One region of the Streptomyces sp. NBC_00096 genome, then DNA from elsewhere that is predicted to be linked to it. Evidence: riboswitches for the same ligand, from Rfam matches in the RefSeq annotation. Region 1 holds a riboswitch; each other region holds the start of a gene.
The links. A riboswitch is a leader RNA that binds a small molecule or an ion and turns the genes downstream of it on or off. The one in region 1 is predicted to bind cobalamin.
Positions count from the first base shown of each region.

Region 2: linked by a shared signal. The riboswitch ahead of OG904_RS00135 (ABC transporter substrate-binding protein) and the one ahead of OG904_RS02620 (ribonucleoside triphosphate reductase) in region 1 are both predicted to bind cobalamin.
Region 3: linked by a shared signal. The riboswitch ahead of OG904_RS31190 (DUF4430 domain-containing protein) and the one ahead of OG904_RS02620 (ribonucleoside triphosphate reductase) in region 1 are both predicted to bind cobalamin.

Region 1 covers NZ_CP108221.1:582,337-585,504, reverse strand. The annotation lists gene OG904_RS02625 (glycoside hydrolase family 71 protein) at 1-1,386, shown strand, start outside; cobalamin riboswitch at 1,475-1,625, shown strand; gene OG904_RS02620 (ribonucleoside triphosphate reductase) at 1,654-3,168, shown strand, end outside.
Region 2 covers NZ_CP108221.1:27,787-30,954, forward strand. The annotation lists gene OG904_RS00130 (helix-turn-helix domain-containing protein) at 1-963, shown strand, start outside; cobalamin riboswitch at 966-1,107, shown strand; gene OG904_RS00135 (ABC transporter substrate-binding protein) at 1,143-2,147, shown strand; gene OG904_RS00140 (FecCD family ABC transporter permease) at 2,144-3,168, shown strand, end outside.
Region 3 covers NZ_CP108221.1:6,970,049-6,973,216, forward strand. The annotation lists gene OG904_RS31185 (cobalamin-binding protein) at 306-1,232, shown strand; gene OG904_RS31190 (DUF4430 domain-containing protein) at 1,324-1,812, opposite strand; cobalamin riboswitch at 1,956-2,105, opposite strand; gene OG904_RS31195 (BlaI/MecI/CopY family transcriptional regulator) at 2,285-2,656, shown strand; gene OG904_RS31200 (M56 family metallopeptidase) at 2,653-3,168, shown strand, end outside.

The DNA of each region.
Region 1 (3,168 bases):
GGTACGGACAGCGGGGTGCGCCCCGCCGGAGCCCTGCCCTTCGACCTGCCGCAGACGGCCACCCTGCGCTCCGGCGACGCCGGCAAGAAGCTGGTCTTCGCCCACTACTTCACGCCCTACCCGCTCTCCCTCGACAACGCGAAGGCCGACTCCGACTACTACACCCGCAACTACCTGGACCCGGCGGGCGAGAGCGGCAAGCACGAACGCTACGGCGGCCTGCTGCGCGACCGGCCGCTGCCCGTCCAGCCCAAGGACGGCAACTGGGAGCTCGCCAACCTCCAGCAGGAGGTGCGCACGGCCCGCGCCGCCGGCATCGACGGATTCACCCTCGACCTGCTCTCCCTCTCCGGGAAGAACTGGGACCGCTCCAAGCTCCTGATGGAGGCGGCCCGTTCGGTGGACCCGGCCTTCAGGGTCATGCTGATGCCGGACATGACCTCCCTGGGGACCGATGATCCGCGCGTGCTCGCCGACGCCCTGGCCGACCTCGCCGCGGCCCCGGCCGCACACCGCCTCTCCGACGGACGGCTGGTCGTCTCGCCCTTCAAGGCGGAGGCCAAGAGCGCGGCCTGGTGGACCCAGGTCATGGACGCCCTGAAGTCCGGGCACGGCATCCGCACCGCGTTCGTCCCGCTCTTCCTCGACTTCGGCGCGCACAGCGGCGATTTCTCGTCCATCAGCTACGGGTTCTCCGAATGGGGCAGCCGGAGCTACGTCGGCCAGGAGAGCTCCACGCGCGACGTGCGCAGGGCCCACGACGCGGGCAAGATCTGGATGCAGCCCGTGTCGGTCCAGGACGCCCGCCCCAACCAGGGCATCTACGACGAGGCCGGCAACACCGCGACCCTGCGCGCCACATGGACCCGGTCCATCGAGGACGGGGCCGACTGGGTCCAGCTCACCACCTGGAACGACTACAGCGAGGGGAGCCAGTTCGCCCCGTCGCTGCACAACGGTTATTCCTACCTCGACCTGTCCTCGTACTACCTCACCAAGTTCAAGACGGGCAGCTGGCCGAAGATCGTCCGGGACACGCTGTACCTGACCGCGCGCACCCAGTTCGCCTCCGCCGACCCGAGCGGCAGCCAGTCCCTGGTCATGTCGCTCCGCAAGGGCAGCGCCGCGGCCCGCGACACGGTGGAGGTGCTGAGCTTCCTGGCCGCGCCCGCGAGCATCCGTACGGCCGTCGGGACGGCCGAGGACGTGCGCGAGGCCCCGGTCGGGGTGCACTCCGAACTGCTGCCACTGAAGCCGGGCAGGGCCTCGGCGGTCGTGGTGCGCGGTGGCAGCACCGGGGTTCGGGTGGAGCTGGGCTACCCGGTGGACCGTGCGGTGGAGGTCCAGGACCTCCAGTACTACGCGGCCACCAGCGGCCGCGGGTAACGGGCGGGCGGAGCCGGGGCGAAGGGCCTGAGTCGCAGGACCTTCGTCACCCCATATGTAGTGGTGGCGTGCCCGAGTCGTATCCATATGTAGTGTTGGTCCTGCCGGTTCGGCGGGGCCCGCTCATGCGCGCCCCGACCGAGGCAACAGGGAACCCGGTGGGAATCCGGGACTGCCCCGCAACGGTGAGTCCGCTCCGGCGGACGAGTCCGACACCTGCCGGCACGTGATCCATTCTTCCGTGCCAAGCCTCGTGGGAGGGCTGCCGTGACTGCTGCCGTCGACGCCGTAGAGACCGTGACCGAATACCTGGACCGCCGGGACTGGCGGGTGAACGCCAATGCCAACCAGGGGTACTCGCTCGGCGGCCTCATCCTCAACGCCGCGGGCAAGATCACCGCGAACTACTGGCTGGAGCAGGTCTACCCCGAGGCCGTGGCCCGCGCCCACCGCGAGGGCGACCTCCACATCCACGACCTGGACATGCTCTCCGGCTACTGCGCCGGATGGTCCCTGCGCACCCTGCTGACCGAGGGCTTCAACGGAGTCCCCGGCCAGATCGACTCCGCCCCGCCCCGGCACCTGTCCTCGGCCGTCGGGCAGATCGTGAACTTCCTCGGCACCCTGCAGAACGAATGGGCCGGCGCCCAGGCCTTCTCCTCCTTCGACACCTGCCTCGCCCCCTACGTCCGCCTCGACGCGATGACGTACGAACAGGTCAGGCAGTGCGTCCAGGAGCTCGTGCACAACCTGAACGTGCCCTCGCGCTGGGGCACCCAGACCCCCTTCACCAACCTCACCTTCGACTGGACCTGCCCCGAGGACCTGCGCGAGCAGATCCCGGTGGTCGCGGGGGAGGAGACCGGTTTCACCTACGGCGAGCTCCAGGCCGAGATGGACATGATCAACCGGGCGTACATCGAGGTGATGACGGAGGGCGACGCCACCGGCCGGGTGTTCACCTTCCCCATCCCGACCTACAACATCACCCGGGACTTCCCCTGGGAGAGCGAGAACGCCGAACGGCTCTTCGCGATGACCGCCAAGTACGGACTCCCGTACTTCCAGAACTTCATCAACTCCGAGCTCGAACCGAACATGATCCGCTCCATGTGCTGCCGGCTCCAGCTGGACCTGACGGAGCTCCTCAAGCGCGGCAACGGCCTCTTCGGCAGCGCCGAGCAGACCGGCTCGCTCGGGGTGGTCACCCTCAACTGCGCCCGGCTCGGACACACCCACGCGGGCGACGAGGCGGGGCTGCTCGCCGAGGTGGACCGGCTGTGCGCGCTGGCCAGGGACAGCCTCGAACTGAAGCGGACCACCGTCCAGGACCTGATCGACGGCGGCCTCTTCCCGTACACCAAGCGGTACCTGGGCACCCTGCGCAACCACTTCTCCACCATCGGCGTCAACGGCGTCAACGAGATGATCCGCAACTTCAGCGGGGGCGCGTACGACATCACCGCGCCCGAGGGCCACGCCCTCGCGGTCCGGCTCCTCGACCGGGTCCGGGAGCGGATGGTGGACTTCCAGGAGAGCACCGGTCACCTCTACAACCTGGAGGCCACCCCGGCCGAGGGCACCACCTACCGCTTCGCGAAGGAGGACCGGGCCCGCTTCCCCGGCATCCTCCAGGCCGGCACCGACGCCAACCCGTACTACACCAACTCCTCACAGCTGCCCGTCGGCTGGACCGACGACCCCTTCGAGGCGCTGGAACGCCAGGACGAACTCCAGGGCAAGTACACGGGCGGCACCGTCCTGCACCTGTACACCCCCGAG
Region 2 (3,168 bases), 550 kb from region 1:
GTGCCAGGGCTCCGCCGCGAGGAGGTCGCGCAGCTGGCCGGGGTCAGCGTCGACTACTACATCCGGCTGGAGCAGGGCCGCAACCTGCACGTTTCCACCGAGGTGCTCGACGCGGTGGCCCGTGCGCTACGGCTCGACGCCACCGAGCGCAGCCACCTCTTCGACCTGGCCCGGCCGCAGCGGGCCGACGGGCGCGGGTCCGGAGGCGGAGGCGGAAACGGCCACGGACATGGGCACGGGCTCGGGCTCGGGCTCGGGCTCGGGCTCGGGCTCGGAGATGGGCTCAGAGATGGGCCAGGACATGGGCCAGGACATGGGCTCGGGCATGGGCGCGGACACCAGCCGGGAAGCGACCCCGTACGCGGATCCGCGCCCGGAACCGTCCGCGCCGCCGGATCCACCGGAGCCGCCGTACCGCAGCGCGTGCGGGCCGGGCTGTACCGGGTGCTGGACGCCCTGGACGGCACCCCGGCGATGATCATGGGGCACCGGCTGGACGTCCTGGCCGCGAACCGGCTCGCCAAGGCCCTCTACACCGACTTCGACGCACTGGCCCACCGGGACCGCAACCTCGCCCGCTTCATCTTCCTCGACCCCGCCGCCCGCGAGCTCCTCGCCGACTGGGAGACCGGCGCGCGCGGAGCCGTCGCCGCGCTGCGGCTCTACGCGGGCCGGCACCCGTACGACCCCGCGCTGCGCCCCCTCGTCGACGAACTGTCGGAGAGCGACGAGGACTTCCGGCAGTGGTGGGCCGCGCACGACGTGCTCGAATACACCCACGGCACCAAGCGCTACCGCCACCCCGTCGTCGGTGAACTGGCCCTGGAGTACGAGTCCCTCACCCTCCCGGACGACCCCGACCAGGCCCTCTACCTCTACACCGCCGAGCCGGGATCCCCCTCCGAAGAGGCCCTGCGGACGCTCGCCTCCCGGACGGCCGACGCGCTGCACCCGAACGGATGATCGCACTCCGTATGGCAGAGTGGACCGGGTCATCCAGGCGGTGCAGGACAGGAATCCGGTGCGAATCCGGTGCGGTCCCGCCACTGTGACCGGAACCCCCAGGGGAACCGGAGCCAGACACTGACGCACCGCCTTTTCGGTTCGACCAGGGGACGCGGATCCCCCGGAGAGGCTTCGTCATGCCGTCGTACCCCCGCGCACTTCTGCGCGCGCTCCTGCCCGTCCCGCTCCTGATACCGCTGACCGCGTGCGGGGCCCCGGCGGGATCCCCGGCCGGGGCGAACGACGCGGCCGCGGGGGCGGGCGCCGCGCCCGGGTACCCGTACACCGTCACCAACTGCGGTGTCAGCAGCACCTATCAGGCGCCGCCGCGGCGCGCCGTCGCGATGAACCAGCACGCCACCGAGATCCTCCTGGCCCTCGGGCTGGAGGAGAAGATGGCCGGGACGGCCTACCTCGACGACGCCGTGCTGCCCGCCTACCGACCCGCCTACGACAAGATCAAGGTGCTGGCGAAGGAGTACCCCTCCAAGGAGGTCCTGCTCGGCGCCAACCCCGATTTCGTGTACGGGGGTTACTCCAGCGCCTTCGACAAGGCGCAGGGCCGCGACCGCGAGGGCCTCGCGAAGTCCGGCATCAACTCCCGGCTCAGCGTGGAGTACTGCACCGACGGGAAGGTCGGCCTGGAACAGCTCAGGACCGAGATCACCGAAGTGGCGCGGACCTTCGGTGTGCCCGAGCGCGGCGACAAGCTCATCGCGGACGAACAGCGCCGCATCGACGCCGTTCGCGGGCGGGTGAAGGACAAGGCCCGGCCCGCCGTCTTCGTCTACGACTCGGGCGAGGCCTCCGCCTTCACCTCGGGAGGCAAGGGCATCGGCAACGAGATCGTCTCGCTGGCGGGCGGGACGAACGTGTTCGCCGACCTCGAGGACACCTTCGGCGACGTGTCGTGGGAGAAGGTCATCGAGCGCAAGCCCGAGGTCGTCCTCATCTACGACTACGGCGGCACCACCGTCGAAGCCAAGAAGCAGCGCCTGTTGAACGACCCGGCGCTGGCGCAGGTTCCCGCCGTCAGGAACCAGCGGTTCGTCGTACTGCCGCTGTCCTCCGCGGTACTCGGCGTGCGCGTGGCCGACGCCGTGGAGTCGCTGGGCGGCGGGCTCCACCCCGACGCCGCGTGAGGCGTCGGTTCGCCCGCGCGTCCACCCGTACACCGCTCGTCCTGGCCGTACTCGCCGGCGCGCTGGCCGCGTCGGCCGTGGCGGGGCTGGCCCTGGGGCCGGTACGGATCCCTCCCGGCCAGGTGCTCGACATCGTGCTCGGGGGACCCGGACCGGGAGGGGGCGCGGGCGCCTTCGGGGCGATCGTGTGGGACGTCCGGATGCCGCGCGTCCTGCTCGGGGCCGTCGTCGGCGCGGGACTGGCCGTCGCGGGAACCGTGCTCCAGGCCCTCGTACGCAATCCGCTCGCCGACCCGTTCCTGCTCGGAGCCTCCTCCGGGGCCTCGGCGGGAGCGGTGCTGGTGATCGTCTTCGGCGCCGGGGTCCTCGGGTTCGCGGGCGGGGCCGCCGTACCGCTCGCCGCCTTCGCCGGGTCGATGGGCGCACTCGTCGCCGTCTACGCGATGGCCCGGCGCGGCGGCGCCATGACCACCGGCCGGCTGATCCTCGCCGGAGTCGCGGTGCAGTACGTCCTGTCCGCCCTGACCAGCCTCATCCTGGTGCTGGCCGCGCACCCCGACCAGATCCGCAGCGTGCTGTTCTGGACGCTCGGCGGACTCGGCGGGGCCCGCTGGGGCGAACTGGCCCTGCCCGCCGGCGCCCTGCTCCTCGGCACCGGGCTGCTGGTCGCCCTCGCCCGGCCGCTCGACCTGCTGCTCGCGGGGGAGGAGGGCGCCCACACGCTCGGCCTGGACACCAGCCGGTTCCGGGCCGCCGTCTTCGTCCTCACCTCGCTGGTCATCGGGGTGCTGGTGGCCTACAGCGGGGCGATCGGCTTCGTGGGGCTGATGGTTCCGCACGCCGCCCGCATGGTCGTCGGCGCCGGGCACCGGGCGCTGCTGCCGGTGGCCGCCCTGGGCGGGGCGGTGTTCCTGACCCTGGCCGACCTGGTGGCCCGTACCGCCGCCGCGCCGGAGGAGATCCCGGTCGGTGTGGTCACGGCTCTCGTCGGCGGACCGTTCTTCCTGTGGATGCTGCGCGG
Region 3 (3,168 bases), 6.4 Mb from region 1:
TAGATCCTGACTGAGTTTTCAGTCAGCATGCGTGAGGCGAAGAGGTCAGTCAAGGGATGACCGTGGAGCGGTCACGCGGCGGGATCGCCGTGCTCCCCGGGCCCGCCGACGGCGACGGCGAACCGTCTCCGCTCCCACCCGGTACGAGGTCGTGGTGGGCGCGCGCTCCGGCGCCGACCCGGGCGATGTGGCACGCAGGGAATTCCCGTGTGCGGGTGGCGGGTTGGCGCCACAGGTCAGGAGGGGCGCAACGCGGGCCCGGCTCGGGAACTTCGCCCTCCTTGGGGAGCACCTACAGTCGGTGCATGCGCATCGTCTCCCTGCTCCCGGCGGCCACGGACATCGTGGCGGACCTCGGTCTCGCCGCAGACCTGGTCGGACGCACCCACGAATGCGACTGGCCACCGGAGGCGGTCGCCCCGGTTCCGGTCGTCACGAGGGCCGAGTTCGCCGTGGAGGAGCTCAGCAGCCGGGAGATCTCCGAAGCCGTGGGCGGGGCCGCCCATGCCGGCTCCTCCCTCTACACCCTGGACACGGCGGCGCTCGCCGCGCTCGACCCGGAGATCGTGCTCACCCAGGACCTGTGCGACGTCTGCGCGGTGTCCTACGAGGCGGTCTCCCGTGCGGTGCGCGTACTGGACGCGGGCCCCCGGGTGCTGAGCCTGGAGCCGCGCACCCTCGACGACGTACTGGACTGCCTGGTCACCGTGGGGGAGTCGCTGGGCGTACGGGAGCGGGCCGAGCGGCGGCGGGAACAGTTGCGCCGCCGGCTCGCCGAGGTGGAGCGGCTGACCCGGGGCCGGGAACGGCCCCGGGTGGTGGCCATCGAGTGGCTCGACCCGCTGTGGCCCGCCGGGCACTGGGTGCCCGAGCAGATCACGTGCGCCGGAGGCGAGCCGCTCCTCGCCGCACCGGGCGAGCACACCGGGCCGATGACCTGGGAGGCGGTACGGGCGGCCCGCCCCGACGTCGTCCTGCTCCTGCCGTGCGGATTCCCGCCCGAGCGGACCCTGCGCGAGCGCGAGCTCCTGACCTCCCTGCCCGGGTGGGACGAGCTGCCCGCCGTACGGGCCGGGGAGGTCTGGGTCCTGGACGGGCCCGCCTACTTCAACCGGCCCGGACCGCGCGTCGTGCGCGGCGCCGAAGTACTGGCCCACGTACTGCACGGCGTGCGGGCGGGCGAGCCGGTGACTCCGGCTGAGGCGTGCCGCCTGGAGCAGCCCCCGGGGTGAGGAGTCAGGGGGAGGCCCGCAGGAGTCAGGCCCGCAGGAGTCAGGCCCGCAGGAGTCAGGCCCGCAGGAGTCGGAAGGAGGTCCGCAGGCGTCAGAAGGAGGTCCAGGTGAAGGCCACCTGGTCGCCGGCGTTCAGCTTGAACTGGCAGCCGCCGACCGGGGTGGGGGCGCCGTTGACGGAGATGCTCCAGTAGGCGGAGCCGCCCCCGCTGACCTTCTTGATCGTGTCGACGGAGAAGTCGTCGAACGACGCGTACCAGGTGCCGTCCCAGGTGAAGTGCTTCTTCCTGGCCGCGTCGTCCAGTGCGGCGGTGGGCGTGGGGACGGCGGTCGGGTTCGCCGAGCCGTTGGTGCCGTCGCACTTGTGCGTGCCGCCGGTGGCGGTGGTCACCTCGTGCCCCTTCGTCTTTATCCTGCCCTTGAACAGCACCCCGTTCGGGCCCTGGACCGTGAGGCTGACCTTGACGGGGGCGTTGGTGTGCGGGACGGGCTTGGCCTGGGCGACGGCAGGGGCCGTGGCGAGCGCCAGCCCCAGGGCGGCCGTGGTGACGAGGGCGCGGCGGACGAGGTTCGGGTGCATGTGCTGCCTTCCGGGCGGGCCGGTCCACAGCACGAACCCGGCCGCGCGGACACGCCCGACAGCGCGCGCTCCCCCTGGGCAGCGGGAACGGGCGGTCGACGAGTCGGCGACCCAGGGCTCCGCGCTGCAGACCATGACAGGGGGAGTGGTACGAACCGGATGCCGGGCTCCCCGACTCGGAGCGCGTACGTACGCGCCCCACACGGTTGCAGGTCAGCGCCGGATTCGCACCGGCTTCCCCCAGGTCAAACGGCCATTCAGTTGTCACCCGGAGCGACCGGGCAGTCGAATCGTACGGTCGCGGGAGCGCCGTGACCAGGGGTCACTTTCCGGCCACGCATCCGGCACCCCGCTCGGGGGCGCCCCGGTGCCGGGCCGGTCGATAATGGTGGTCGGAGTGGAGCCGCTCGGCGTCCGCGGAACAGCAGCCGGTCCACCCCGCCGCAAACGATCGACCTGAGAGGAAGGTTCCGTGACGGACAGCGCGAACGAACGCCGGCCGGCGGGCGAGCTGGAGTCCAGCGTTCTGGCGGCGCTCTGGGCGGCGGGCACACCGCAGTCGGCGGCGCAGGTGCGGGCGGCGATACCGCAGCCGCTGGCCCGGACCACGGTGGCGACGCTCCTCGCCCGGCTGCAGGAGAAGGGCGTCATCGACCGCACCCCGGGCGGACGGGGCTTCCTGTACCACCCGGTCGAAGACGCCCACGGCCTCACCGCACGCCGGATGCACCGCGAGCTCGACCAGGACGGTGACCGCAGCGTGGTCCTGGCCCGGTTCGTCGAAGGGCTGGGCCCCGGCGACGAGGCGGAGCTCAGGCGGCTGCTGGAGGAAGGCGGTCGGTGATCGCCCTGCTGATCGTCCCGCTCCTGCTGCCCTGGCTGCTGCCGCCGCTCGCCCGGCGCACCGCCGCCCGGGTGAGGCCCGGGGTCGCGCTGTGGACGATCACCCTCGCCACCGCGGCGCTCGCCGTCGGGGTCGTGGCCTGCCTCGGAGTCCTGCTGCTGCCGCTCGCCCTGGCGGTTCCGCCCGTGGCCGCCCTCGTCCACCTGGTCCAGCCGCTCCGGGCCGGTCCGGCGCTCCTGACGCTGGGCGTCTCCGCGCTGTCCGGCGCGCTCGCCGCGGTCACCGCGGTCACCGTGGTCCGGCGTGCGATCTCCGAGGCGAAGCACCTGCGCACCGCCCGCCAGGGTGTCGCCCGCCTCCCGCACTCGGGGGAGCTCTGCGTCCTGGACGACGCCCGACCGGATGCCTACGCCCTGCCCGGCGGTCTGCGGAGCGGGGGCCGGGTCGTGGTGACCACCGGCATGCTGCGCTCCCTGGAACCGCGCGAACGCGAAGCCCTCCTGGCCCACGAG